4 regions of the Streptomyces sp. AgN23 genome follow, and region 1 is predicted to be linked to each of the others. Evidence: riboswitches for the same ligand, from Rfam matches in the RefSeq annotation. Region 1 holds a riboswitch; each other region holds the start of a gene.
The links. Region 1 has a riboswitch for cobalamin ahead of cobN (cobaltochelatase subunit CobN). Riboswitches for the same ligand answer to the same signal wherever they lie in the genome.

Region 1 (7,204 bases):
AGCCGCCCCAGACCGTGTAGACCTCGGCGAGGTCGGCGTCGGTGCGCCAGTCGCGGCTGTCGATGAGCTGGAGCAGCCCGGCGCCGTAGGTACCGGGGCGGGAGCCGAAGATCCGGGTGGTGGCGCGGCGCTCGTCACCGTGTGCGGCGAGGTCGGCGCGGGTGTGTGCCCGGATGTAGTTGTCCTCGTCGCTCTCCTCCAGGGACGCGGCGAGCCGTACGGCGTCGTCCAGCAGCCCGACGACATGGGGGAAGGCGTCCCGGAAGAAGCCGCTGATGCGCAGGGTGACATCGACGCGCGGGCGGCCCAGCTGGTCGAGCGGCACGGGTTCCAGGCCCGTCACCCGGCGCGAGGCGTCGTCCCACACCGGCCGGACGCCCAGCAGCGCCAGCGCCTCGGCCACATCGTCGCCGGAGGTGCGCATCGCACTCGTGCCCCACAGAGAGAGGCCGACGGACTTCGGCCACTGGCCGTCGTTGTCGGCGCGGTAGCGCTCCAGGAGCGAATCGGCGAGGGCCTGGCCGGTCTCCCAGGCCAGCCTGCTGGGCACGGCCTTGGGGTCGACGGAGTAGAAGTTGCGGCCGGTCGGCAGGACGTTGACCAGTCCGCGCAGCGGCGAGCCGGACGGCCCCGCGGGGACGAATCCGCCGGCGAGGGCGTGGACGGCGTGGTCGATCTCGTCCGTCGTGGCCGCCAGTCGGGGGACGACCTCGCGGGCGGCGAAGGCGAGAATCGCGGAGACGGCGGGGCGCTGCTCCTCGGGCAGGGTGACGACGGCCTTCTCGACGGCCTCCGGGGCCCATTCGGCGTCCTCCATCGCCTGGACCAGCCCGCGGGCCCGCTCCTCGGCCTCGTCGGCGCCGGTGCGGGTGGCGGCCGACTCGTCCAGGCCGAGCGCCTCGCGCAGGCCGGGGAGCGCGGACGTACCGCCCCAGATCTGGCGGGCGCGGAGGATGGCCAGCACCAGGTTGACGCGCGCGGGCCCGGCCGGGGCGGTGCCCAGGACATGCAGTCCGTCGCGGATCTGGGCGTCCTTGACCTCGCACAGCCAGCCGTCGACATGCAGCAGGAAGTCGTCGAAGCCGTCGTCGTCCGGCCGGTCCTCCAGGCCCAGGTCGTGGTCGAGCCGGGCGGCCTGGATGAGGGTCCAGATCTGGGCGCGGATGGCGGGGAGCTTGGCCGGGTCCATCGCGGAGATGGCGGCGTACTCGTCGAGCAGCTGCTCCAGCCGCGCGATGTCGCCGTAGGAGTCGGCGCGGGCCATCGGAGGGACGAGGTGGTCGACAAGGGTGGCGTGGACGCGGCGCTTGGCCTGGGTGCCCTCGCCCGGATCGTTGACCAGGAAGGGGTAGATGAGCGGCAGATCGCCGAGCGCGGCATCGGGGCCGCAGGCGGCGGACAGCCCGGCGTTCTTGCCCGGCAGCCACTCCAGGTTGCCGTGTTTGCCCAGGTGGACCATGGCGTCGGCGCCGAATCCGCCGTCGGCACGAGGGGTGGCCATCCAGCGGTAGGCGGCCAGGTAGTGGTGCGAGGGCGGCAGATCGGGGTCGTGGTAGATGGCGATGGGGTTCTCGCCGAAGCCGCGCGGGGGCTGGATGACCACCAGGAGATTGCCGCGGCGCAGCGCGGCCAGCACGATCTCGCCTTCCGGGTCGCGGCTGGTGTCGACGAACAGCTGGCCGGGCGGCGGGCCCCAGTGTTCCTCGACCGCGTCCCGGAGCACCTGCGGGAGCGCGGCGTACCAGCGACGGTAGTCGGCGGCCGGGACGCGGACGGGGTTGCGGGCGAGCTGCTCCTCGGTGAGCCACTCCTGGTCGTGGCCGCCCGCCTCGATGAGGGCGCGGATCAGGTCGTCGCCGTCGCCGGAGACCAGGCCCGGGAGCGCGTCCGGCCCGTCCTCGGGGCCCAGGTCGTAGCCATCGGCGCGCAGCCGGCGCAGCAGGGCGACGGCGCTCGCGGGGGTGTCGAGGCCGACGGCGTTGCCGATCCGGGAGTGCTTGGTGGGGTAGGCGGAGAGGACGAGCGCCAGGCGCTTGTCGGCGGCGGGGATATGGCGGAGCCGGGCGTGTCGTACCGCGATTCCGGCGACACGCGCGGCGCGCTCGGCGTCAGCGGCATAGACCGGCAGGCCGTCCTCGTCGACCTCCTTGAAGGAGAACGGCACGGTGATGAGCCGCCCGTCGAACTCGGGGACGGCGACCTGGGTCGCGGCGTCCAGCGGGGAGAGCCCCTCGTCGTTCTCCTCCCACGCGGCGCGCGACGAGGTCAGGCACAGCGCCTGCAGCACGGGCACGTCGAGCGCGGCGAGCGCGCCCGCGTCCCACGCCTCGTCGTCGCCGCCCGCGGACGCCTCGGCGGGGCGGGTGCCGCCGGCCGCGAGGACGGTGGTGACGATGGCGTCGGCCGCGCCGAGTGCCTCGATCAACTCGGGCTCGGGGGCCCGCAGCGAGGCCACGAACAGCGGTAGCGGGCGGCCACCGGCGTCCTCCACGGCCCGGCACAGGGCCTCCACGAAGGCGGTGTTGCCGCTCATGTGGTGGGCGCGGTAGTAGAGCACCGCGATGGTCGGGCCGGTGACGCCGCCGGGGGCGGCCTCGCGGCCGGTGCGCTCCAGCGGACCCCAGGTGGGCGCGGGCGCGGGCGGTTCGAAGCCATGGCCGGTGAGCAGCACGGTGTCGGAGAGGAACCGGGCGAGCTGGTCGAGGTTGGCGGGCCCGCCGTGGGCGAGGTAGGCGTGGGCCTCGGCGGCGATGCCGACCGGGACCGTGGACGCCTCCATGAGCTGGGCGTCGGGCGCCTGTTCACCGGTGAGGACGACCACGGGGAGGTCGCCCGCGAGCAGCGTGTCGAGCCCCTCCTGCCAGGCGCGGATGCCGCCGAGGAGCCGTACGACGACGAGTTCGACACCGTCGAGGAGGCCGGGGAGGTCGTCGAGAGCGAGACGGGCCGGGTTGGCGAGGCGGTACGGCACCGGGCCCGTGGCGGCACGGGCGCTCAGCAGGTCGGTGTCGGACGTCGACAGCAGCAGAATCATGCGACGGCATGCCTTCCTCGGGGTCCGCGCCCCGGGCGGGTTGAAGACGGCGGCAGTTCCTGGCTCGCGCCGCCGCTGCCGTTCGGCAGCCGCCGCGCTCACAGTGGCGGGACCGCGCCGGATTTCCACCGGCTTCCTACCGTGAGTGCCGTCTTGTGCGTATCGCGGGCCGGGACCGACCCACCGTTGAGCATAGTAAGCGTTGCTGACCTGCCACGGGACGGTGAGTTCCGGCCTGGCCGGGGCGGCGGGCCGGACCGGATCGTCGGTATGCTCGCCGCCATGCCCCTCCCCCCGACAACCACCCCATCCGGGGATGAAACCCCCGTGCGCGGGCGCGATGACGCCTGTCCGGGCGCGCTGCGGCTGCACCCGGCGGACGACGGTTCGCTCGCCCGGATACGGGTGCCGGGCGGACTGCTGACGGCCCGTCAGGCACAGGCGCTGGGGCGGGTGGCCGAGGAGTTGGGCGACGGGCGGCTGGACATCACCTCACGGGGCAATCTGCAGGTGCGCGGCCTGGACGCGGGGTGCGGCGCGGAACTGGCGGCCCGGCTACGGGCGGCCGGACTGCTGCCCTCCGACCGCCATGACCGGGTGCGCAACATCGTGGCGTCGCCGCTGTCCGGCCTGGACGGCGAGGGGCATGCGGACGTGGTGGCGTGGGTGCGGGAGTTGGACGCCGCACTGTGCGGCGGCGCACCGACGAGGGGCGGGGAATTGTCGGGCTTGTCGGGCAGGTTCCTCTTCGCGCTGGACGATGGGCGTGGCGATGTGGCCACCTTGGGCGCGGATGTGACATTGATCGCAACGCCGGACGGTGGAGCGGTGCTACGGGTCGGCGGTCCGCTGCCGGGCCCCGGTGTGCCGTCGCCGTCGACGGCGGGGGCACACCCGGACGCGGCAGCGCGGCGGGGGTCTCCTACGGCCGGGTCGGCGGCAGGGGGCGGTCTCCGGGTGCGGCGCGAGGACGCGCCGCGTGCGGCGGCGCTGGCCGCGGTGGAGTTCCTGGCCAAGGCCCATGAGAGCGGCACCCGGGCGTGGCGGGTACGCGAACTCCCCGCACGACACGCCGTGACGACCGAGGGATTGGCCGCGCGACTCGCCGACGCGGGCGTCGAGGCCGTACCCGTGGAGCATGAACCAGCGCCCCGCGCCCGCGCCACGCCACCCGCTTTCGGGCCGGTCCCCGGCCCGAACGGGCGTCACGCGCTGTCCGTCGCCCTCCCCCTGGGCCGGGTGAGCGCCGCACAGTGGCGGCTGCTCGCCGGGCTCGCCTCCCGGAGCGGGGCCGCTGAGCTGCGTATGACACCCTGGCGCGGCGTGGTGCTCCCCGGGTTCTCCCCGGACGACACGCGCGGTGCCTTGGCCGAACTGTCCGACGCGGGACTGGTGACCACGCCGGACTCTCCGTGGCTCGGGGTCGGCGCGTGCACGGGACGGCCGGGCTGCGCCAAGTCCCTGGCGGATGTGCGGGCCGACACGGCATGCATGGTCGCGAACACGGCGCGGGGGGCCATGGACCCGGCGCGCGGGACCTCGGGCACGGCCCGGGGAGCCGCGAACCCGGCGGGAGCGGACGCGGGCGGGGCGAAGCCGTGGCCGGTGAGCGGCACGGCGTACGGCGGCGGCCCGGCCGGGCCCGATCCGCTGCCGGTGTACGTCTCCGGCTGTGAACGGCGCTGCGGTCACCCCGGGGGCCGCTGGGTGGACGCGCTCGCGACCGGCGACACGGACTACCGCGTCACCGTACGGGGCGTGAGGGGAGACACGCCGGAGGCGGACAGCGCGGACAGCGCGGATGTGACAGCAGAACAGTTGGCCGGCGCCGTCGCGGCGGCCCGTGGAACGACATGATCGAGGACACCGTGTTCGACTACGAGAAGGACGGGGCGGCCATCTACCGCGCGTCCTTTGCCACCATCCGTGCCGAGGCCGACCTCGCCGGGCTCCCCGCCGACGTCAGCCAGGTGGCGGTGCGGATGATCCACGCCTGCGGCATGGTCGACCTGGTCAAGGACCTCGCGTACACGCCCGAGGTGGTCTCCCGCGCCCGTGCCGCGCTGCGGTCCGGCGCGCCGGTGCTCTGTGACGCCCGCATGGTCGCCAGCGGGGTCACCCGCAAGCGGCTGCCCGCCGACAACGAGATCATCTGCACCCTCGCGGACCCCGCCGTACCGGAGTTGGCGCGGCGCATGGGCACCACGCGCAGCGCCGCCGCGCTGGAGCTGTGGCGGGACCGGCTCGAAGGGGCGGTGGTGGCGGTGGGCAACGCCCCCACGGCGCTCTTCCGGCTGCTGGAGATGCTCGAAGAAGGAGGGGCGGAAGGGGCGGGCGCGCCGCGCCCGGCCGCCGTGATCGGTGTGCCGGTGGGCTTCATCGGCGCCGCCGAGTCCAAGGAGGCGCTGGCCGGGCATCCGGCGGCGCTCGACCATCTGGTGGTGCACGGCCGGCGGGGCGGCAGTGCCATCGCCGCGGCCGCGATCAACGCGATAGCGAGCGAGGAAGAGTGAGCGAGCAGCAGACGGGCCGGCTCTACGGTGTGGGGCTCGGCCCCGGCGACCCCTCCCTGATGACCGTACGCGCCGTGGAGGTCATCGCCGAGGCCGATGTCATCGCGTACCACAGCGCCCGGCACGGGCGCAGCATCGCGCGCTCCATCGCCGAGCGGCATCTGCGGCCCGACCACATCGAGGAGCGGCTGGTCTATCCGGTCACCACGGAGACCACCGACCATCCGGGCGGCTATCGCGGCGCGATGGACGAGTTCTACGCGGACGCGGCCGCCAGGCTCGCCGCGCATCTGGACGCGGGGCGCACGGTCGCGGTGCTCGCGGAGGGCGATCCGCTCTTCTACGGCTCGTATATGCACATGCACAAGCGGCTCGCCGACCGCTACCTCACCGAGGTCGTCCCCGGGGTCACCTCGGTCAGCGCGGCGGCCGCCCGGCTCGGCGCGCCGCTGGTGGAGGGCGAGGAGGTGCTGACGGTCCTCCCCGGCACCCTGCCGGAGGAGGAGTTGACGGCCCGGCTGGCGACGACGGACGCGGCGGCCGTGATGAAGCTCGGCCGGACCTTCCCCACGGTGCGGCGCGCGCTGGAGCGGTCGGGGCGGCTCGCGGACGCGCGCTATGTGGAGCGCGCCACGATGGACGCGGAGCGGACCGCCCCGCTGGCCGAGGTCGACCCGGAGTCGGTGCCGTACTTCTCGATGGCGGTACTGCCCAGCCGGGTGGACGCGCCGCGCGAGGAGTCCGGCGTGGGCGAGGTCGTGGTCGTCGGCCTGGGCCCGGCCGGCCCGCTGTGGCTCACCCCCGAGGCGCGGGCCGAACTGGCCGCCGCGCAGGACCTGGTCGGCTACAGCACCTATCTGGACCGGGTGCCCGTACGGCCGGGCCAGCGGCGCCACGCCTCCGACAACAAGGTCGAGTCCGTACGCGCCGAGTTCGCCCTCGACCTCGCCCGGCGGGGCCGGCGTGTCGCCGTCGTCTCCTCCGGCGACCCCGGCGTGTTCGCCATGGCCACCGCCGTCCTGGAGGCCGCCTCCGAGGACCCCTACCGCGAGGTCCCGGTGCGGATCGTCCCCGGCATGACCGCGGCCCACGCCGCCGCCGCCCGGGCCGGCGCCCCGCTCGGCCACGACTACGCGGTGCTCTCCCTCTCCGACCGGCTCAAGCCCTGGGAGGTCATCGCCGGACGGCTGCGCGCCGCCGCCGCGGCCGACCTGGTGCTCGCCCTCTACAACCCCGGCTCCCGCAGCCGCGTCTGGCAGGTGGGCAAGGCCCGCGAACTCCTGCTGGAGCACCGCGCCCCCGACACGCCCGTGGTGCTGGGCCGCGACATCGGCGGCCCCGGCGAACGAGTGCGGATCGTCCGCCTGGCCGACCTCGACCCGGCCGACGTCGACATGCGCACGATCCTCCTGGTGGGCTCCTCCCAGACCCGCACGGTCCGCCGCGGCGACGGCACCGAGGTCGTCTGGACGCCACGCCGGTACCCGGAGGGCTAGCCTCCGGGCTCAGGCCAGGCTCGTACGAAGCCAGTCGGCGGCTTCGGCCGGGGTCTCGGCCACCGGGACGCCCTGCGGGGCGGGCGGGCGGCGGATGACGACGACCGGGATGCCGGCGGCGCGGGCCGCGGCGAGTTTGGGGGCGGTGGCGTGGGCGCCGC
Region 2 (7,204 bases), 850 kb from region 1:
CGTCCAGGACGCGCCCGGTGAGGTCGGTCTGGAGGCCGCCGAGGGTCTTGCGGGTGAGGATGTTGAGGCGCACGGCGATCAGGGGTCCGGCGGACGGGTCCAGGATCCGGTGCGCGGAGGCGGTGCGGCTGAGCGTGTCCCCGGGGTAGGCGAGCGCGTTGCGGATGCCCATGACCTGGACGTCCTTGGTGTACGGGTTGGCGATCTCGCGGTCGCGGGCCTCGATCTGCCGGGTGAGGTCCGCCAGGTCGATCAGGTTGTCGCCGGTCAGCTTGTTCATGCCCGCGACCAGTTGGGGCAGGGTGTTGGCGACGACGAAGTCCTCGCCCTTGTCCCGGAACCGCTGGATCGGCTCGGGTGTCTGCCAGATGCGGGAGAGGAGCTGCAGGATGTCCTTGTTGGTCAGGTCCGGGTTCTGCTCGGAGCCCGAGAGCGCGAACTCCTTGGCGATGATCTTCTGGGTGGTGACGAACCAGGAGTAGTCATAGCCGGTGGCGGTGATCGTCCCAAGGGTGTGCAGGGTGTCGTAGCCCGGGATGTCGGGGGTGGAGAAGCGCTTGCCCTTCGCGTCGAACCACATCGACGAGGGGCCCGGCAGAATGCGGATGCCGTGGCCCGGCCAGATCGGGTCGTAGTTTCTGAGGCCCTCGGTGTAGTGCCACATGCGGTCGGGGTTGACGATCCGTCCGCCCGCCTTCTCGGTGATCGCGAGCATCCGGCCGTCCACATACGCCGGGACGCCGGTGACCATGAACTTCGGCGGTGAGCCGAGCCGGTCGGGCCAGTTCCGCCGTACGAGATCGTGGTTGGCGCCGATACCGCCCGAGGTGACGATCACCACCTGGGCGTTGAGCTCGAAGTGGCCGACCACGGTGCGCGAGGTGGGCTTGCCGCGGGCGGCGTCGCTCGGCTCCAGGATCGCGCCGCTCACCCCGGTGACGGCACCACCGGTGACCACCAGATCGTCCACCCGGTGCCGGAACTTGAAGGTCACCCGCCCGTCCTTCGCGGCGGCCCGCACCTTCTTCTCGAACGGCTCGACCACGGCCGGACCGGTGCCCCAGGTGACATGGAAACGCGGCACCGAGTTGCCGTGCCCGTCCGCGAGGCCGCCGCCGCGCTCGGCCCAGCCGACGATCGGGAACCACTGCACGCCGAGCCCGTGCAGCCAGGACCGCTTCTCCTCGGCCGCGAAGTCCACGTACGCCTCGGCCCATTTGCGGGCCCAGTAGTCCTGGCCGCCGGGATCGGAGACGCCGCGGTCGAAGCCGGCCGTGCCGAGCCAGTCCTGCCAGGCCAGTTCATGGGAGTCCTTGATGCCCATCAGCCGCTGTTCCTCGGAGTTGACGAAGAACAGGCCGCCGAAGGACCAGAACGCCTGGCCGCCGAGGTTGCTCTCGGGCTCCTGGTCGAGGAGGAGCACCTTGCGTCCCGCGGCCGCCAGTTCCGCCGTGGCGACCAGCCCGGCGAGCCCGCCGCCGACCACGATGGCGTCCGCGTCCGAAGACGCCCCGGAGGCGGCGAAGGCCGGGCCCGCCGCCTGGGCGAGCGCGGCGCCGGCGAGCACACCACCCGCCGCCGTCAGGGCGCGGCGGCGGCTGATCCCGGCAAGCGAGGCGGCATTCTCTGTGGAGTTCTCCATGGGCTGCCTTCCGGAAGGGGGTTCGGAGGGTGCGGGAGAGGCGAAGGGGGTTGCCGCGACGGCAATGTGTTACCGACGGTAGCCCACCGGGTGCGGGCCCACCAGACTCCTGCCCTCAATGAGCAACTCCCGTATGCCGCAGGGAACTTCGACGGGTCAGCGCCCGCCGGATGACGCCTCCGGCGAGGCGCGCCGCCGTGGCGAGAAGGCGTACAGATCGAGGATGTCGGGCAGCGGTGCCACACCGGGGCCGCCCGCCGTGACCCAGGCCACGATGTCCTCTGTCGCATCCGGGTCGTTGACCAGGCCGAGCCACACCGGCCTGCCCCCGGCGGCACGTCCGGCCGCCGATGGCTGCACCACGATCACATTGGCCTGATCGCAGACGTCCAGACACGCGGAGACGCGTACGGGCGCCTCCTCACGGAGCCGCGCGATCTGTTCCGCATGGTCGATTCCGGTCACCTTGGGGCTGCCGCAGCAGCAGTCCCGGCATACGGTCACCCGGCATGGCACCGGGTCGGTCGGCCTGACAGGCATGGCCCATCGCCCTCCTCCGGGGAAGTCCGCCCCGGTTTTCCGTCGAGGAGGCGACCGCGTGAGTCTCCTGGCTCTCGGGTCGATGCTCGTCCCGGCCTTCCCACCCGCGTGTACGGGCAGTGGCTGTTCGGGATCCGCTCGCCGATCACAGTGGCGGCACCGCGCCGGATTCACACCGGCTTCCTCGTTCCGCCGTCGCCTTTGTCGCCCGGCATCATCGCATCCCGGACACCGCCGCACCATGTGGCCCCCGCTCCTGGGAGCACCACGGGCGGTTCGACGTCAGTCGCGGCGGGCCGCCGCCCCCGCGAGGATTTCGCCCAGGCCCTGGCGGGTGGCCGCCAGCACCACGCGGTCGGCCGGCCGCAGGACATAGCCGGGGTGCAGATCCCACACCAGGGCGGGCTCCTGGGTGGCGCCGTCGTAACGAGGCGCCGCGGCGAGGTCGCGTTGCCGGTCGGCGGGTTCCGCCGCGTCCAGCGCGATCACCCGCCAGGCGCCCGGTGCGAACGCCTCGGCGACGGTACACCCTTCCAGTTGCGGATGCCCGGCGACATGCAGGGCGGCGAAGAGCAGCACCCTGCGCTCGACCGGTATGGCGCCCAGGATCTGACGCCCCATCATCGCTCCGGCGAACGCCGGGGCCGCCAGACTGGAGACGCTGCGGCTGCGGGTGAGGGCCCGCGGATGCGCCGCGCGCAGCGTGCGGTAGACGGCGGTGGCGAAGCGGTCGTCGTACAGGCGCAGCGCCACCCGCAGCCGGGGCTTGACCGAGCGGGCGTACAGCGTGGCCTCCAGGTTGGTGGTGTCGACGCTGGTCAGGGCGAGCAGGGAGTGTGCCCGCTGGATCTTGGCGGCCTCCAGGACGCCCTCCTGGGTGACATCGCCGATCACCGTCGGCACCCCCAGCCTGCGGGCCAGCGGGATGCCGCGCGCCCCGGGGTCCTCCTCCACGCACACCACGGGAATGTCCATCTCCCGGAGTCTGGCCAGGACCCGGGTGCCGACCTTGCCGAGCCCGAGCAGCACGACATGGCCGGAGAGGCCGCGCGGAGGGCGGCGCAGCGCGGAGGCGGTGCGGAAGGTGCCCAGCGCTTCGAGCGCGGCGGCCACCAGGACGGGCAGCATCAGCAGTCCGGCCAGCCCGGACAGCAGTTGGAGGACCTTGCGTCCGGTCGGCTCGTCCAGCGCCGGGTCGTCGATCGCCAGCACATCGAGCACCGTGAGGTAGGCGGCGTGGAGCAGACCGGCACCGGTGAGCTGCCAGGAGGCGATGGTGAGGGCGAGGACTGCGATCGCCATTCCTGCGACGGACCAGCGCAGCCGGCGGGAGAACAGCGAGGCGAGGGGCAGTCTGCGGGTGCCGAGCCGCCGTGGCGCCGACGGTGGGCCGGTGGCGGAGACGGCCTCGAGCACCACCGTGTCGCGGCCGGTGGCGGCGGCCACTTCCTCGTCTCCGGGCAGCAGCTTGGGCCCTTCGTCCCCGCTGCTGTCGGAGCCCTCACTGCCGCCGGGGTCGCTGGTGGTGGACGAGAGCAGGGCGAGGGTGCACAGCCCCGGGCGGGCCACCTCGTCGGGGCCGGGCGGGGTGCGCTCCGCCGCGCGCAGCAGCAGCCCGTCGGCCTGGAGGACTTTGCTGGTGCCCGCGATGGCGGTGGCGGCCAGGGCGGGGGCCGCGGTGTCGGCGTCCGACAGTACGGTGGTGGTGGCGTCCAGTTCGGCCGGGTCCATACCGGGATCGGCCACCCGCGCCGCCTCGTCGAGGAGTTCCTCCAGATGCTGGCCGAGCTTGCGGTTGTAGAGCCGGATCACCAGTCGCAGCCGGGGGTTGAGGCGGCGGGCGTGGAGGGCGGCGTGGATATTGGCCTCGTCGTCGTCATGGACCAGGGCGAGCGCCGTCGCGTGCTCCGCACCCGCTTCGGTCAGCACCTCTTCGTCGAGCGCCGGGACCTCCATGACCCGCACTCCCCCGTCCGGAGCAGGGTCATCCGCGGTCTGCCGGGGCAGCGGGACCCGTCCGACGGCCGCGCTGAACCGGCCGAAGAGCGCGGAGGCACGGCCGCCCGACCGCCATCCGGCCACGCGCTGCCCGGCCGGGTCCGCCAAGGGGGCGCCGCCGGGGATGACGACCGTCACCCGTGTCCGGTAGACGAAGTGGAGCTCGGCGGCGAGGCGGTGCGCGAGCGCGTCGTCACCGCACACGACCATATGGGCCGCCCCCGAGGGGGTCGGCGGGGCGGAGGTGGAGGTGGAGAACACGACGGCGAAGCCCCCCGTTGATCCGTGATGCCGTGGGTCGTCCGGGCGGGGTACGGCGACCGCGGTCTCCGGCGGCCGGCACCCGTGCTCCGGTGGTCAGGATCAGACCGTACCTGGTGGGCTGCCCAAGGGAGTTGGGCACCGGGGCGGGCGGGGCGCCCCGTGTGCTCACTCCCTGAGCGCTCCGCAGCGCGCACAGCGGGCGAAGGGCGCGGTGTCCTGGATCGCGCCGCAGTCGGCGCAGACCCGGTCCAGCCAGCAGGCGGACTCCCCGCCCTCGGGCTCGGCGGGCGCCGGGTCCGCCGTCTGCCGGTCCGCCGTCTCCCGGTTCACCGTCTCCCCGTTCGCCGTCTCCCGGTTCGCCGTCTCCCGGTCCGGGTCGTCGGGTCGAGCCGTGCCGCTCATCGTGTGCGCCTCCCTGTCCGGACCGTACGCGGGTCCATCCTCCGACCCTCCACCCCGTGGCTCCGTCCCCGGAAGCGGTCCGGCCATAGATCCGATCTCTCGGGCACCAACGACCCTCGATGGGGCGCAATACTGCCCGATCCCTCCCCAGTTATCGGATGACTCAGTAACGTATCCGCCTCGGGAGGCAACAACGGCGAGATCTTACCGACGCCTCGCTGTGGCATTTCCGCTCTGCGGCGTCCTGGCCATGACGCTCTTCATCACCGGGCCCGCGCAGGCGAAGGACCGCGCCTGGACCGTGCGCGGCCCCTCACCCCATTCCGGTCCTCTCGCGCAGCTGCGGCTCGACGGAGCCTCGGGAGCGCTGGCTCGTCGATCTGCGACCGTCCCTGACCATCCCTCGCCCGGACGCCCCGTCCAGGACGCCCGTCCAGATCCCGATCGCCGGGATACAGACGCCGGCCGCGAAGGCCCATGCGGCGGCGACGGCACGAGCGGGCGTAGGGGGCGGGGTGGCCGCCGGTCCAGCCGCGGGAGAGGGCCGGCAGCCGGTCGGCCTTCTGGCGCGCCGGGTTCTTCTCGTGCTGCTGGGCGAGGAAGGCGGACAGCCGGTCCGCCGACTCCGCGTCGCCGTGGCGCAGATGCGAGATCTCGTGCCGGAGCAGGACCGCCCCGGCCGGGCTTCTGATCAGGGTGCGCCAGCTGCGCGGGATGGCGACATGGACGGTGGGCCTGCGGATGTTCAGGATGAACGCGTGGCGGCGCCTGTGCGGTAGCCCGGCAGGGGGAGATGATACGAGGACTTACCGCGCATAGGTGAATTCATCGCGCATTTCACGTATCGCCGCTGACGCGCATGGCTGATGGAGGCGTCAGCTCGCACGGCGCGGGGGCCGGCGCGTGCGGGTCCACTCCACCAGCTGCCGCGCCGTCCAGGTGGTGATGACGCGCTCCACCGGCACCCCGCATTGCGCGGCCCTGGCGCATCCGTTGCGCTGCCAGTCGAGCTGGCCGGGCGCGTGGGCATCGGTGTCGATGGAGAAGAAGGTCCCCGCCCGGACGGCCTCGCGCAACAGCCTGCGCGGTGGATCCAGCCGCTCCGGACGGCAGTTGATCTCCACGGCGGTGCCCGCCTCCGCGCAGGCGCCGAAGACCTCCTCATGGTCGAAGGCGGACTCGGGGCGCTTTCCGCCGAGCAGCCGTCCGGTGCAGTGGCCCAGCACATCGACCAGCGGATCGCTGACGGCGGTGATCATCCGGCGGGTCATGGGGCGGGCGTCCATCCGCAGCTTGGAGTGGACCGAGGCCACCACCACATCCAGCCGGTCCAGCAGCTCCGGCTCCTGGTCCAGGGAGCCGTCGGGGAGGATGTCCACCTCGATCCCGGTGAGCAGCTGAAAGGGGGCCAGCTTCACGCGCAGCTCCGCCACCACGTCCAGTTGGGCGCGCAGCCGGTCCGCCGAGAGGCCGCGGGCCACCGTCAGCCGTGGGGAATGGTCGGTGAGCACCGCCCATGCGTGCCCCAGCCGCGCCGCCGTACCGGCCATCAGCTCGATCGGGGAACCGCCGTCGGACCAGTCGGAGTGCATATGGCAGTCCCCGCGCAGCGCGGCGCACAGCTTCACCGCGTCCTCGTCGGGCTCCGACTCGGCCTCGGCAGCCTCGGCCTCCAGGTTCGCCAGATACCCGGGCACCTGGCCCTCCAGCGCCTCCTTGACCACCTGCGAGGTCTTCGGCCCGAACCCCTTGAGCGACCGGAGGGTGCCGTTCGTGACACGCCGCTCGACCTCCTGGGGGTCCAGACCGGCGAGCACCGCCTGGGCCGTGCGGAAGGCACGCACCCGGTAGGTCGGCGCCTGGGCGCGCTCCAGAAGGAACGCGATCCGGTCCAGGGCCTCCAGGGGGTCCATCACGCGCTCCTCGCTGTGTGCGGCGTCCGCGGTGTGTGTGCCTTCGCGCCTCAGGCGCGGCGGTTCGGGCGTCGGCCGGGGGGCTGGCGGGGTTCGGGACGTGCCGTCAGCTCGGCGATGTCGCAGGTCCGGGGGGTCTTTTCGGAGACGGTGATGGGCCGTCCGTAGTGCCGGATCTCCATGGGGGCGCCCTCGGTCAGGGAGTAGGTGACACTGCGGCCGGTGATCTCCACGCGCAGCCTGCGGCCCAGCACCTGCATGGTGAAGGCGAGCCGGGCCAGCTTCTCGGGCAGCTTGGGCGAGAACTCCAGCCTGCCGTCGCGGTGCCGCATCCCGCCGAACCCGGCGACCAGGGCGATCCAGGTACCGGCGAGCGAGGCGATGTGCAGACCGTCGCGGGTGTTGTGCTCCAGGTCCTTCAGGTCCATCAGGGCCGCCTCGCCCA
Region 3 (7,204 bases), 6.2 Mb from region 1:
GGGTGCGGGGCGTCCTCGATGACGGGGCCGACGACGGCGTGACAGGAGCGGCCGGTGAGGCCGTAGACGCCGGGGCGCAGCGAGGCGAGCGAGCGGGTCAGGGTGATCTGGCCGGCCGCGGTCGCGTGCACGGTGAGCGGGGGCTCGTTCGGCAGCGGACGGTCGGGGGCCGGTTTCAGCGCAGCGCCGGTGGCGTACCGTCCGGCCGCCACCGCGGCCACGCCGGCACCGAGCAAGGTGGTGGCGGCCGCGGCCGCCGTTGTCCGCAGGCGCATCTCTCCCAGTGTGGGCGGGGAAGCGGCCCCCGGCCAGCGGGCGTGCCCGGCCGGGTGACCGTCCGGCCGGGCCCGGGCGCGTGCGGTGCGGGTTGGGGCGCGTGCCCGGCGGGCTCAGCCCGGCTGGCCGTAGCCGCTGAGCTTGTCCGCCGCGCGCCGCAGCTCGTCCGGCGGGATCAGGGTGGGGGTGCGGCCGGGGACGGAGACCGCGGTGAGCCAGACCCGGCACATCCATTCGAGCTGGGCGGTGCGGTCGAACGCCTGGTCCAGGGTGGCGCCGTGGACGACGGTGCCGTGGTTGCGCAGCAGACAGCCGCTGCGGTCGCGCAGCGCCTCGATCATGGCGTCGGCCAGTTCGTCCGTTCCGTAGAGCGCGTAGGCCGCGACGCGGACCGGCCCGCCGAGGGCGGCGGTCATGTAGTGGATCGCGGGGAGTTCGTCGACGAGCGTGGAGACGGCCGTGGCGTGGACGGCGTGGGTATGGACCACGGCCTCGGCGTCGGTCTCCCGGTAGACGGCCAGGTGCATGGGCAGCTCGCTGGTGGGCTTGAGCGTGCCGAGGACCTGTTGCCCGTCGAGGTCGACGGCGACGGCGTCCCGCGGGCCGAGCCGGTCGTAGGGGACGCCGCTCGGGGTCACCAGGACGGTGTCGCCCACCCGGGCCGAGACATTGCCCGAGGTGCCGACGACCAGGCCGTCGGCGGTGGTTCTGCGGGCCGTTCTCACCACCTGCGTCCATGCCTGGCGCAGGGGGTGGGTCAGCCGCGGCTGCGGCTGCCGCGTGGATCGCGACCGGGTCACCTGCCCTCACCTCCGGGGCCCGATCCTTCCAGGCGTCCGCCGGCCGGGCGATGGCGGGACCGGAACGGGCGCGGCCTACGTCTACGACCGCGCCTCGTGGGCAGCCGCCCCGGTGCGGGTGAACGAGGGTGAACGGCGGGCGGCCGCGGGGCCCGTCCCGTGGCCCCCTCCTGCAGTCCTCGACCGAGGCCCAACCCCCGTACGACATAGGAAAGTAGGCTTGAATTCATCAGGCTGTGGCACTCCCGCAACCACGTCACCCTGACGCCCTGCTCAGTTCACCTTCCGTTCACCCTGTTTCCTTACGTTCACCGTGCCACTAACGACCTTCGAACTGATTGACCGGGTGTATGGAACACATCACGCTTCTCATCGGGATCGTGATCGTCACGGCCTTGGTGTTCGACTTCACGAACGGCTTCCACGACACGGCTAACGCCATGGCCACCACCATCTCCACGGGAGCACTCGGTCCCAGGGTGGCGGTGGCGATGTCGGCCGTCCTCAATCTCGTCGGCGCGTTCCTGTCCGTGGAGGTGGCCAAGACCATCTCCGGCGGGATCATCGACGAGGACTCCGGTATCCGACCAGAAGTGATCTTCGCGGGGCTGGTCGGCGCGATCCTGTGGAATCTGGTGACCTGGCTCGCCGGGCTCCCGTCCAGTTCCTCGCACGCCCTGTTCGGCGGCCTGATCGGCGCCACCGTGGTCTCCGTCGGGCTGGACGGGGTCAACGGCGACGCGATCGTCATGAAGGTCCTGATCCCCGCCGTCGCCGCGCCGGTCGTGGCCGGCATCGCCACGGTGGCCGCCACCCGGCTCACCTACCGGCTCGGCCGCGGCCGAGCCGCGGAGGACACCGCGAAGGGCTACCGCGCGGGGCAGATCGCCTCGGCCGCCCTCGTCTCCCTGGCCCACGGCACCAACGACGCCCAGAAGACGATGGGCGTGATCACCCTGGCGCTGGTCACCGGGGGCGTGGTGGCACCCGACTCCGACCCGCCGCTGTGGGTCATCGTCTCGGCGGGCCTGGCCATCGCGCTCGGCACCTACCTGGGCGGCTGGCGCATCATCCGCACCATGGGCAAGGGCATCACCGACATCCAGCCGCCGCAGGGCTTCGCCGCCCAGACCGGCGCCGCGACCGTCATCCTCGCCTCCTCCCACATCGGCTTCGCGCTGTCCACCACCCAGGTCTGCTCCGGCGCCGTCATGGGTGCGGGTGTCGGCCGTAAGGGCGCGGTGGTGCGCTGGTCGACCGCCGGCCGCATGGTGGTCGCCTGGGTGCTGACCCTCCCGGCCGCGGGCCTGGTGGCGGGCGCCGCCGCGCTGCTGGCCGACCAGGGGAACGCGGGGATCACCGCGGTGGCCGTGCTCGCCGTCCTGGCCTGCGGGGCGATCTGGGCGCTGTCGCGCCGTAAGCCCGTGGACCACACCAACGTCAACGAGGTCGACGCACACGAGCCGGTGGGCGTCGTCACGGCCGCCCTGCGGTCCGTGGCCCCGCCGCCCGCGGGTGCGAAGCCCTCCGCCCCCGAGAGCGCGGTCGAGGCCGCCCCCGAGAGCGGCATCGCCGAGCACACACGCGAGCAGACCCCCACCCCCGCCGCCGCGAGCAGCACCATCCGTTAAGGAGCCACGGAACATGAGCATCGACTGGGCGGCACTCGGCCAGGTCTTCGGCGTCAGCCTCGTGGTGACGGTCGGCATGGTGGGCGTCTTCACCCTGGGCATCCTCGGTACGTCCCGTAAGGCGGCGCCGGAGCAGGGCGGCACGGCCGCCGCGTCCGGTGGCGCGGCCGGCGCCTCGGCGCTCGCGCGCACCGGCGCGTACACCTGTTTCGCGCTGTGCGCCGCGGCCGTGGCGTACGGCATCTATCTGATCGTCGCCTGAGGCTCGCGTCCTCATCGACCCACCGGCCGCCGGATGGTGGTGCTGACCAGCGCCGACCGTCCGGCGGCCGCCTCGTGTGCGGCCGCCGTCTGTGGGGCTCGGCACACTCGGGCGACTTGGGTCATATGCGAGTTGACGGCCATTCGCGGCCCATGGTGGACTTCCCGAGCCAAACGGCGGCAGGAGAGGAAGCCGGTGAGAATCCGGCGCGGTCCCGCCACTGTCACCGGGGAGCACTCTCCCATCGCCTGTATGGGGTCACGGCTCGACCGTACGGTTCGCTTCGTACGCGGGGCTGGAAGACCGGGAGGGGCGCGGATCCGGGAGCCAGGAGACTTTCACCGCCGGTCAGTCGAACCAGGGCGCGGACCCTGAGTGAGGACATACCGCCATGCCCGGCACCGCCACGTCGTCAGCCTCCTCTGTCCCCACTGGCTCTTCCGGCCCCTTCGGCCCCCCTGGCCCCTTTGGTTATGTGTCGTCGCGCCGAGGCGTGACGGCGGCCTGACGGATGCGTGCCGATCACGCCTCGTTCGCGTGCGGTGCGGCCCTCGGCTTCCTCGGCGATCTCGCCACGGGCGATCCGCGCCGCGGCCATCCGGTCGCCGCGTTCGGGCGCGCCGCCGCGGCCGCCGAGCGCCGGCTGTGGCGTGACCACCGCGGATACGGGGCCCTGCACACCGTGTTGTGCGCGGGCGGCGCGGCCGCCGGTGCCGCGCTGCTGACCCGTGTCGTACGGGCCCTCGGCGGGCGCGGCGGCGCGGAGGCCGCCCTGACCGCCGCCGCCACCTGGGCCGTGCTGGGCGGCACGACGCTGGGCCGTGAGGCACGGGCCGTCGGCGGGGCCCTCGCCGCGGGTGACCTCGACCTCGCCCGGGAGTGGCTGCCGCATCTGTGCGGCCGCGATCCGCAGGCGCTGGACGGGCCGCAGATCGCCCGCGCGGTCGTCGAATCGGTCGCCGAGAACACCTCCGACGCCGTCGTGGGCGCGCTGGTGTGGGGCGCCGTGGGCGGCGTGCCGGGGCTCATCGGCTTCCGCGCCATCAACACCCTGGACGCCATGGTGGGCCACAAGTCGCCGCGCTACCGGCGGTTCGGCTGGGCGGCGGCCCGTCTGGACGATGTGGCCGGCTGGCCCGGTGCGCGCCTTACGGCGGCCCTGGCGACACTCGCGGGCCCCGATCCGCGCGGTGCGCGGCGCGCCTGGCGGCGCGACGGCCGGCGCCATCCGAGCCCGAACGCGGGCCCTGTGGAAGCGTCGTTCGCGGGCGCGCTGGGGATACGGCTGGGCGGCACCCTCACGTACGGCGGCCGGGTCGAGCACCGGCCGGTGCTCAACTCCGGCGGGCGGCCGGTGGAGTCGGCCGACATCCAGCGGGCGATACGGCTGTCGCGGCGCGTCGGCGTCCTGGCGCTCGGGGTGTCCGTGGCGGCCCGGCCGGTCCTGAGGGCGTTGACGGGGCGGCCCCGGGCCGCTGGAAGGGGCGGTGGATGAGCGGGATACGCGGTAAGGGCGGCACGGACGGTTCCGGGGCGCGGGGCGGGGGCCTGCTCGTCGCGGGCACCACCTCCGACGCGGGCAAGAGCGTCGTGACGGCCGGGATCTGCCGGTGGCTCGCCCGTAAGGGCGTCAGCGTGGCCCCCTTCAAGGCGCAGAACATGTCGCTCAACTCCTTCGTCACCCGGGAGGGGGCGGAGATCGGGCGGGCCCAGGCCATGCAGGCCGCCGCCGCGCGCGTCGAGCCGAGCGCGCTGATGAACCCGGTCCTGCTGAAGCCGGGCAGCGACCGCAGCAGCCAAGTGGTGCTGCTGGGCAAGCCGGTGGGCGAGCTGAGCGCGCGCGGGTACTTCGGGCGATCGGGGCCCGCGGCGAACCCGCCGTCGGACGCGGACTCCCCCGGGCGGACGCGGGTCTCGGGGCGGGAGGCGCTGCTGGGGACCGTCACGGAGTGCCTGGAGGAGCTGCGACGCACCCATGACGCGGTGATCTGCGAGGGCGCGGGCAGTCCGGCCGAGATCAATCTGCGCCGCACCGACATCGTCAACATGGGGCTGGCGCGCGCCGCCGGGCTTCCGGTCGTGGTGGTCGGGGACATCGACCGCGGTGGCGTCTTCGCGTCCTTCTTCGGCACCACCGCGCTGCTGTCGGCGGCGGACCAACGGCATGTGGCCGCCTATCTGGTGAACAAGTTCCGCGGCGATGTGAGCCTTCTGGAGCCCGGTCTGGACATGCTGCGCGACCTCACCGGGCGCCCGACCGTCGGTGTGCTCCCGTTCGCCCACGGGCTGGGGATCGACGAGGAGGACGGGCTGCGGGTGTCGCTGCGCGGCACGGTGCGGGAGAGCGTCGTGGCGCCCCCTTACGGCGCGGACGTCCTGCGGATCGCGGTGGCCGCCGTGCCGCTGATGTCCAACTTCACGGACGTGGACGCGCTGGCGGCCGAACCGGGCGTGGTCGTGCGGTTCGTGGACCGGCCCGAGGAGCTGGCCGACGCCGATCTGGTGGTGCTGCCGGGCACCCGGGGCACCATAAGGGCGCTGGAGTGGTTGCGCGAGCGCGGGCTCGCCGACGCGATCGCCCGGCGGGCCGCCGAGGGCCGCCCGGTGCTGGGCGTCTGCGGCGGCTTCCAGGTGCTCGGGGAGCGCATCGAGGACGAGATCGAGTCGAAGGCCGGGACAGTCGCCGGGCTCGGGCTGCTGCCGGTGCGGGTACGGTTCGCGGCGGAGAAGACCCTGGCCCGGCCGGTGGGCGAGGCGCTCGGTGAGCGAGTTGGGGGATACGAGATCCACCACGGGGTCGCCGAGCTGCTCGACGGGGCCGAGGAGCCCTTCCTGGACGGCTGCCGGGTGGGCTCGGTGTGGGGCACCCACTGGCACGGCTCGCTGGAGAGCGACGGCTTCCGGCGGGCGTTTCTGCGCCGGGTGGCCGCCGCGGCGGGCCGGGCGTTCGTACCGGCGCCGGACACCCGCTTCGGCGAGCTGCGCGAGGAGCAACTGGACCGCCTCGGCGACCTGATCGAGGAGCACGCCGACACCGACGCACTGCTGCGGCTCATCGAGAAGGGCGTCCCGGAGGGGCTGCCGTTCGTCCCTCCGGGGGCGCCAGGGGGGACGTCGTGATGAACCCCGGCACCCACACCGACACCGGACCGCGACGCCCACGCACACCAGGAGGTACCGCCGCGTGACCACCACCTACCCCTTCAGCGCGATCGTCGGCATGGACGGTCTGCGGCTCGCCCTGCTCCTCAACGCCGTCTCACCCGCCGTGGGCGGTGTCCTGGTGCGCGGGGAGAAGGGCACGGCCAAGAGCACCGCCGTAAGAGCGATCGCGGCGCTGCTGCCGCCGGTCGACGTGGTGGCCGGGTGCCGGTTCTCCTGCGATCCGGCCGCGCCCGACCCGTCCTGCCCGGACGGGCCCCATGAGCCGGACACCGGCGAGGCGCGCCCCGCGCGGATGGTCGAACTGCCCGTGGGCGCCTCCGAGGACCGCCTGGTCGGCGCCCTCGACATCGAGCGGGCGCTGTCGGACGGGGTGAAGGCGTTCGAGCCCGGACTGCTCGCGGACGCCCACCGCGGGGTGCTCTACGTCGACGAGGTCAACCTGCTCCACGACCATCTGATCGACCTGCTGCTCGACGCGGCCGCCATGGGCGCCTCCTACGTGGAGCGCGAGGGGGTCTCCGTACGGCATGCCGCGCGCTTCCTCCTTGTCGGCACCATGAACCCGGAAGAGGGCGAGCTGCGGCCGCAGTTGCTGGACCGCTTCGGTCTCACCGTGGAGGTCGCGGCGTCCCGGGACACCGATGAGCGGGTCGAGGTGGTGCGGCGGCGACTGGCGTACGACGAGGACCCCGAGGGGTTCGCGGCGCGCTGGGCGGCGGACGAGGACGCCCTGCGGGAGCGCATCGCGGCGGCGCGCGCCCGGCTGCCACGGGTGGTGCTGGGCGACCGCGCGCTGCGGCAGATCGCGGCGGTGTGCGCCGGGTTCGAGGTGGACGGGATGCGCGCGGACATCGTGACCGCCCGTACGGCGACCGCGCTGGCCGCCTGGGCCGGGCGCACCGACGTACGGACCGAGGACGTCCGGGGGGCGGCGCTGCTGTCGCTCCCCCACCGCCGACGGCGGGCCCCGTTCGACGCGCCGGGGCTCGACGAGGACAAACTCGACGAGATCCTGCGGCAGTTCGAGGAGGACGAGCCGGAGCCGGATCCGGACCAGGGCCCGGAGGGCC
Region 4 (7,204 bases), 9.1 Mb from region 1:
TGCGTGGCCTGGGTCCAGCCCTGGGAACGGTAGAAGGACATGGCCCGGGACGACTGCACGGAGGTGAGCAGCCAGGAGCGGCCACCTGGAGCGTCTTCGGTCACCGCTTCGAGGAGGTCGGCGGGGAGGCCGGTGCCCTGAGCTGCGGGGCGGACGGCGAGTTCATCTATCGCGCGGGCGCCGCACAGCCAGTCGACGGTGCGCTCGGGGCCAAGGCCGGCGGCTGCCTGTGGGTAGCAGCGGCCGGTGGGGAACGGGGCCAGGGTGGTCCCGGCGGTCGCGAAACCGAGGGACTCTTCCCCGGCGAAGGCGAGCGCGGCGGTGAAGCCGAGCCGTCGGACGTTGCTCACCAGCCGCCCCACGAACTCGGCCGCTCTCGCCTCGTCCTCGTTCCAGGGCGGGACGCAGAACGCCGAGACGTAGAGGGAGTGCAAGGCGCCGGAATGGGCGAGCAGGCCCGCGTCCCTGAAGACCTTGATGCGGGTGTTCATCAGGCCGCCACCGATTTCGTGGTGGTCGACACCGGGTGCAGGGCCGCGTATTCCAACGGCGCTGACGGGTCAATGGACACGTTGAGCGGTGCGGGTTCGGCTCCGGCGCGTACGAGGAGGTCGCCGACGGCGGCGATCATCGCGCCGTTGTCTGTGCACAGCTTGAGCGGCGGTACACGTAGGTTGATTCCGGCGGCCTGGCAGCGCTCCTCGGCGAGGGACCGGACACGGGAGTTCGCGGCGACCCCGCCGACCACCACCAGCGTGCCGACCCCGTGCTCGACGCAGGCGGCCACCGCCTTGCGGGTCAGTACGTCCGCGATCGCCTCCTGGAGCGAGGCCGCCCCGTTCGCCACCGGTAGCTCTCGGCCCGGGTGACCCTCGGCCCAGCGGGCGGCGGCTGTCTTCAGCCCCGAGAAAGAGAAGTCGTACGAGCCGGGCAGCGGGCGCGGGAAGTCGACAGCGCGCGGATCGCCTGTGCGCGCCGCCTGGTCGATGGCCGGACCGCCGGGGTACGGCAGCCCGAAGGCCCGGGCGACCTTGTCGAAGCACTCCCCGGCGTCGTCGAGGGTGTCGCCGAGGTGGGCGATCGGGTCGCGGGCCAGGCTGCGGACGCGGAGGAGCGAGGTGCGGCCGCCGGAGACGATCAGGACCATGCAGGGGTTGGGCAGCGGGCCGTGTTCCAGGGTGTCGGCGGCGACATGACCGGCCAGGTGATGAACCCCGTGGAGCGGCACGCCCAGCGCGTAGGCGATGCCCTTCGCACCCGCCAGGCCCACCTGCAACGCGCCGGACAGGCCCGGCCCCGTGGTGACGGCGACGGCGTCGATGTCCGACAGCCGCAGCCCCGCCTCGTCGAGTGCCTGGCCCACGACCGGGCGCAGGGCATGCAGATGAGCGCGGGAGGCGATCTCCGGGACCACTCCGCCGTAGCGGGCGTGCTCGTCCATGCTCGACGCCACCGCATGGCCGAGCAGGACCCCGTCCCGGACGAGTCCCGCGCCGGTCTCGTCGCACGACGACTCGATCCCGAGCACGATCGGAGGGGCCATGCTGCGCCTTCCTGCGAGCCACATGCTGTTGCGAATAGTGTGCAATAAGTCGGGTGGGATGTTAAGCCGAGTTCGGGCTCGCGAGCGATGCCCAGCCAGTGGCATCTGGACATCCCGCTTCCCGAAGTCTCTGCTGCCTCGCCCATCGCGAAGGCGGCGGCAGGCGGCTCGCTGACCCGTACCGCCGGGAACTCCGGGAGCCTCCGAACCCGCCGCCCGTACACCGGCAGCGACCAGGTACGAGGCGCCCTCGGCTTCCTCGGGCTCTGACCGCAGGTGAATGGATGAGGGCTTGGTCCCGTTCGCTCCTCGAACGCGCAGCTCCTGGCCCTCGCCGGGTAAAGTGCGCCCCCGTCGCCCCGACAGCCATCCCTGAGCGCCGCGGACGCTGGGGGCGGAGCAGTTCGGCGACAGCCACCTGTATTCGCCGGAGTGGGAGCGGCACGTCTGCCGTTGATCTGCCTCTGTTAGGCTCCCAACGCCTCCCGCGGGGGAAGTCCGGTGAGAGTCCGGCGCTGACCCGCAACGGTGTGTGCGGCGACCCCTGGTTGTTCGCGTGAGCCCGATCGCCTGTGGGTGGCGCGACCCGTTGACTGCTCGCCGTGGACTGCGAGAGGGGACCGCGCGGCCTTCGTGTCGTACGGGCTGTCTCCTTGCGTGAGGTCCGACCGGCGGCCCTAGGCGAAGGACCGCCCCGACCGTGCGACGCAGCCCCATCCCCGGCCGAATACCCGTACCCCCCTTGGCACTCGGCCTCGGACTGCTTCTCCTCGTGTCGCTCGTGTGCGGTGTCGGCCTCGGGGCCGCAGGGATCGGCTGGGCGGATGTGTTCCGCTTCCTGTGGGCAGGGACCACCGGCGGCACCGTGCATGCCGATGACGCCGCCGCGTACACCATCGTCTGGGAGATCCGGCTGCCGCGCGTCGTGCTCGGGGCCGTCGTGGGCGCGGGGCTCGCGGCCGTCGGGGTCGCCGTGCAGGCCATGGTGCGCAACGCGCTCGCCGATCCGTTCGTGCTGGGCATCTCCTCGGGCGCGGCGGTGGGCGCGAACGCGGTCATCCTGCTCGGGGCGTTCGCCGGGCTGGGTGTGTGGGCGCTGTCGGTGTCGGCGTTCGCCTCGGCGCTCGCGGCCATGGTCCTCGTGTACGCGGTGGCCCGCTCGCCGCACGGCCTGACACCGCTGCGGCTGATCCTGACCGGGACGGCGCTGGCGTACGGCTTCGAGGCGGTCACCACTGTCATGGTGTTCGGCGCGGCCCGGGGCGAGGCGGCCCGTTCGGCGATGATGTGGCTGCTGGGCAGCCTGGGCGGGGCGACCTGGGCGCAGGTGCCGCTCGCCGCGGTGACCGTGGCCGCCGGGTGGGCGTGGCTGCGGTGGCGGGCCGAACCGCTCAATGCACTCGCCATGGGCGACGAGACGGCCGCCGCGCTCGGCGTCCAACCCGCCCGGCTGCGCAGGGAGCTGTTCCTGGTGACGGCAGCGGTGACCGGCACGGTGGTCGCGGTCAGTGGAGCCATCGGTTTCGTCGGACTGATGGTGCCGCACGTCGTACGGATTCTGGTCGGTGCCGACCACCGGAAGGTGCTCGCGGTGGCACCCCTCGCCGGAGCCGTCCTGCTGGTGTGGGCGGACATCCTGTCCCGACTCCTGCTCGCGCCCGCGGAGTTGCCGGTCGGAGTGATCACCGCGGTGGTCGGCGTCCCCGCCTTCCTGCTGCTGATGCGGCGCGGCGGCTACGCGTTCGGAGGCCGGTGACAGATGAGGCTCGACATCGAGGACGTGACGGTCGAGGCCGCCGGGACCCGGCTGGTGGAGGACGTGCGGCTCGCTGCGGACAGCGGGGCGTTCGTCGGGCTCGTCGGTCCGAACGGCAGCGGCAAGTCGACGTTGCTGCGCTGCGTGTACCGGGCACTGCGCCCGGCCGGGGGAGTCGTACGCCTCGACGGGGACGACCTGCACGCCATGGAACCGCGGGCCGCCGCCCGGCAGTTGGCCGCGCTGCCGCAGGAGACGTCCGCCGAGTTCGACTTCACCGTCGCCGAAGCGGTGGCGATGGGACGCCTGCCGCACCAGGGCCGCACGGCCGCCGAGGACCGCGCCGTCTGCGCGCAGGCCATGGACCGCACCGGCGTCACGCACCTCGCCGACCGCGGGTTCCTCGCCCTGTCCGGCGGCGAGAAACAGCGCGTCCTCATCGCCCGCGCCCTCGCCCAGCAACCCCGCGTCCTCGTCCTCGACGAACCCACCAACCACCTCGACATCGCCCACCAGCTGGACATGCTTTCCCTCGTCCGCGACAGCGGGCTGACCGTGCTCGCCGCCCTGCACGACCTCAACCTGGCCGCCGCGCACTGCGATGTCCTCTACGTCATCGCCGGCGGCCGGATCGCCGCCTCCGGACCACCGCACGACGTACTCCGACCCGCCCTGCTCGCCGAGGTGTTCGGAGTGCGCGCGCATCCGGTGCGGCACCCGGAGACCGGCGCGGTCCAGCTCCTGTTCGACCTGCTTCAGCCCGCCAAGTAAGGACTCCCATGCGTAAGTTGCTCGCCGCCGCCCTCTGCCTCGCAGCCACCGTCACCGCAACCGGCTGCGGCGCGAGTGTCGAGTCGTCCAAGGAGGCGAAGTCCCACGCCGTCACGCTCACCAACTGCGGCAAGAAGGTGACGTACGACAAGGTCCCCCAGCGGGTCGTCACCAACGACGTCGGCATCACCGAGCTGATGTTCGCCCTCGGCCTGGAGAACCGCATGGCCGGGTTCGCCATGCCCGACGACAAGGGCGACCTGACCGACGTGCCCTGGAAGGACGCCTACGACAAGGTCAAGTGGCTCTCCAAGGACCGGCTCACCAAGGAGAACGTCCTGGACGCCCGCGCCGACCTCGTCTTCGCCGGCTGGAGTTACGGCTTCCGCGAAGACAGCGGCTTCACCCCGGAGGCTCTGAAGAAGCTCGGCATCCCGACGTACATCCTCACCGAGTCCTGCCGCAACGGCCGCACCAAGACCTCGCGCGGCATCATGCCGCCCCTGGACGCCCTGTACGCCGACCTCACCAACCTCGGCAAGCTCTTCGGCGTCGAGAAGCGTGCCGCCGCGCTGATCGCCGACTTCAAGAGGCAGGTCGCCACCACCGTGGCGAAGGCGCCCGCCCACCGTCCGAAGGTCTTCCTCTACGACAGCGGCCAGGACCAGCCTTTGTCGTCGGGCCGTTACGGCGCCCCCGACGAGATCATCAGCAAGGCCGGCGGGGACAACGTCATGCACGACGTCGACGACTCCTGGACCACCGTCGGCTGGGAGAGCGTCGTCGAGCGGAACCCGGACGTCATCGTCGTCTGCAACTACAGCGACGTGAGCGCCGAGCAGAAGCGGAAGTTCCTGCTGTCGTACGCCCCGCTGCGGAACGTCTCCGCGGTCAAGCACAAGCGGATCTTCGTCCTCGACTACGTCGACCTGGTGGAAAGCCCCCGCAACCCGTCCGCCATCGTCCGGCTCGGGGGGTATCTGCGGGCGGCGGCCCAGCAGCGGTAAGGACCGTCAGCGGATCGCGCTGCGGCCCACGATCGTGCCCGCCCGGTCGATGCAGATCACGTCGACCGGGCGGGGACCCCGCGCAGGACGGTGAGGGCCTCGTCGCGGGCTGTCATCGCGACCAGGTCGCCGAGCGGGATCCCGGCCGCCGTGCACAACTGCAGTGCGGCCAGACCGGTGTTGGCGTTCGCGACCTCGGCAGCGAGGGTTTCGTCGGCGCCGCCACGGTGGGCGAGTTCGGCGAGGAAGCCCTTGTCGACCTGGGAGCGTGCGGAGTGCAGGTCCAGATGACCGGCGGCCAGCTTGGAGAGCTTGGCGAAGTGAGGCGACCCCGGCGGCACAGGCCACCGCTGGCGAGCCATCGGCGACTGTGCTCGAGCGCGGCGTGATCGTTTCCTACGAGACGGTGCGCCGCTGGTGTCCGAAGTTCGGACAGGCCTATGCCGACGGACTGCGCCGCCGTCGGCCCCGGCCCGGTGACAAGTGGCACCTGGACGAGGTCTTCATCAAGATCAACGGCGAGCTGAAGTACCTGTGGCGGGCTGTGGACGCCGACGGCGCCGTCCTGGACATCCTCGCGCAAAACCGGCGGGACACCACTGCGGCCAGGCGGTTCTCCCGCAAACTGCTCAAGAAGACCTGCTCGGTGCCGCGGACGGTGGTCACCGACAAGCTGCGCTCCTACAGCGCGGCCCACCGCGAGGTCATGCCCTCCGTCGAGCACCGTTCCCACAAGGGGCTGAACAACCGGGCCGAGAACAGCCACCAGCCCACCCGGCAACGCGAACGTGCCATGAAAGGCTCCCGCTCCGTCGGCGGAGCCCAGCAGTTCCTGGCCGCGTTCAGCGGTGTCTCACCCCACTTCCGGCCACGCCGCCACCTGATGACAGCCACCGGATACCGCGCCGAGATGACCATCCGCTTCGGCACCTGGGATCAGGTCACCGGCATCGCCAGCCTGCCTGCCGCGGCCTGAGGATAGAGCCGGAACCTGGCCCACCACACCCGACACCCCATCAGGCACTCACACCCCCAACAACGTGACAGCGCCGTGCGTGTACCTGATCCTCCCCGTTTGACCATGAAAGGCGCCTGGATGACAGAGTGATATTCGAAAGTTGTCTTGACCGTTGAATCTTGCTGGCGGACACTGGACTGCAACGGACTTTGGCGTCGCCTGCAAGGAGGCAGCGTGCGTGCATGAACGATTCGGGGCTGCCCTCGGCTGATCGCTGAGTCGGGACGTGGGTGGCTTCCATGGGGCGAGAGAATTGACATGCCCCGATTTATCTGGTTTGTGTGCGCGCATGCGGGCCGGCATGCTGCGCCTGCCTACGGGTCTAGGGAGCCCTCGTCTCCGCGGCTGCATCAGGCGTTGTAGCAGTCCGTAATGTCTCAGGGCATGTGGTCGGCCAGACGGTCAGAATCTGTCCGGACGCGATGGCGATATCGGCGCAGGAGTCATGCGCACATCAGTGCGGTTCTTGCTAGCTGGGAACGAGGCTCGTCTCCCACACTGAATAAATCGGAAACATCCGGCAGGGCTTCGTTACTGCCGACCCGGAAAAGAAGGGCGTGTCATGAGCTTGCATCGGCTCAACTCCATCACGATCGGTGTACCTGCACTCACGCAGACCAGCGCCTACTACGAGGAGTTCGGACTGGTCAGGGAAGACGACGGCTGGTTTGCCACCAGCGTCGGTGGCCGACAGCTGAAGTTGGTACACGCGCCCACACGGCGTCTGCTGGAACTGTCGATCGGCGCGGATAGTCCCGACGATCTTCAGAGTATCGCATCCAGGTTGACCCGCCTGGGAGTCGAGTCGAACGTTGATGAGCACCGGCTGATAGCGGTCGAGCCGGCGACCAGCGTCCGGGTCGAGGTCGCGGTGACTGCACGTGCGACCCAGCCGGTGACGCCTGCCCCTCTGTACAACGGGCCCGGCCGAGAGGAGCGTGGCACGACCCGGGCGCCAGGCGTACTGCGCGAGGGCCTTGTTCGTCCTCGCAAGCTAGGCCATGTGGTGATCGGCTCCACCGACCAAGTAGCGACCCAGCGGTTCTTCACCGAGGGCATCGGGCTCAAGATCAGCGACGAAATAGTCGGTACCGCTGCCTTCTTGCGGT

Region 2: linked by a shared signal. The riboswitch ahead of AS97_RS43055 (hypothetical protein) and the one ahead of cobN (cobaltochelatase subunit CobN) in region 1 are both predicted to bind cobalamin.
Region 3: linked by a shared signal. The riboswitch ahead of AS97_RS13275 (cobalamin biosynthesis protein) and the one ahead of cobN (cobaltochelatase subunit CobN) in region 1 are both predicted to bind cobalamin.
Region 4: linked by a shared signal. The riboswitch ahead of AS97_RS00795 (iron ABC transporter permease) and the one ahead of cobN (cobaltochelatase subunit CobN) in region 1 are both predicted to bind cobalamin.

Annotation. Positions count from the first base shown of each region.
Region 1 covers NZ_CP007153.1:9,253,879-9,261,082, reverse strand. The annotation lists gene cobN (cobaltochelatase subunit CobN) at 1-3,034, opposite strand, end outside; cobalamin riboswitch at 3,068-3,229, opposite strand; gene AS97_RS40245 (nitrite reductase) at 3,305-4,891, shown strand; gene AS97_RS40240 (precorrin-8X methylmutase) at 4,888-5,547, shown strand; gene AS97_RS40235 (precorrin-2 C(20)-methyltransferase) at 5,544-7,043, shown strand; gene AS97_RS40230 (cobalt-precorrin-6A reductase) at 7,053-7,204, opposite strand, start outside.
Region 2 covers NZ_CP007153.1:10,101,254-10,108,457, reverse strand. The annotation lists gene AS97_RS43060 (FAD-binding dehydrogenase) at 1-1,642, opposite strand, end outside; gene AS97_RS43055 (hypothetical protein) at 1,799-2,182, opposite strand; cobalamin riboswitch at 2,243-2,371, opposite strand; gene AS97_RS43050 (NAD-binding protein) at 2,465-4,390, opposite strand; gene AS97_RS43045 (hypothetical protein) at 4,610-4,846, opposite strand; gene AS97_RS43040 (PHP domain-containing protein) at 5,722-6,759, opposite strand; gene AS97_RS43035 (glycosyl hydrolase family 65 protein) at 6,810-7,204, opposite strand, start outside.
Region 3 covers NZ_CP007153.1:3,032,054-3,039,257, forward strand. The annotation lists gene AS97_RS13255 (alpha/beta fold hydrolase) at 1-275, opposite strand, end outside; gene AS97_RS13260 (class II aldolase/adducin family protein) at 390-1,076, opposite strand; gene AS97_RS13265 (inorganic phosphate transporter) at 1,427-2,707, shown strand; gene AS97_RS13270 (hypothetical protein) at 2,721-2,969, shown strand; cobalamin riboswitch at 3,108-3,328, shown strand; gene AS97_RS13275 (cobalamin biosynthesis protein) at 3,481-4,464, shown strand; gene AS97_RS13280 (cobyric acid synthase) at 4,461-6,089, shown strand; gene AS97_RS13285 (putative cobaltochelatase) at 6,154-7,204, shown strand, end outside.
Region 4 covers NZ_CP007153.1:158,716-165,919, reverse strand. The annotation lists gene AS97_RS00810 (GNAT family N-acetyltransferase) at 1-491, opposite strand, end outside; gene tsaD (tRNA (adenosine(37)-N6)-threonylcarbamoyltransferase complex transferase subunit TsaD) at 491-1,543, opposite strand; gene AS97_RS00800 (hypothetical protein) at 1,631-1,813, shown strand; cobalamin riboswitch at 1,996-2,132, shown strand; gene AS97_RS00795 (iron ABC transporter permease) at 2,244-3,299, shown strand; gene AS97_RS00790 (ABC transporter ATP-binding protein) at 3,303-4,070, shown strand; gene AS97_RS00785 (ABC transporter substrate-binding protein) at 4,079-5,077, shown strand; partial or broken gene AS97_RS00780 (cobalt-precorrin-5B (C(1))-methyltransferase) at 5,084-5,397, opposite strand; partial or broken gene AS97_RS00775 (IS6 family transposase) at 5,448-6,053, shown strand; gene AS97_RS00770 (VOC family protein) at 6,658-7,204, shown strand, end outside.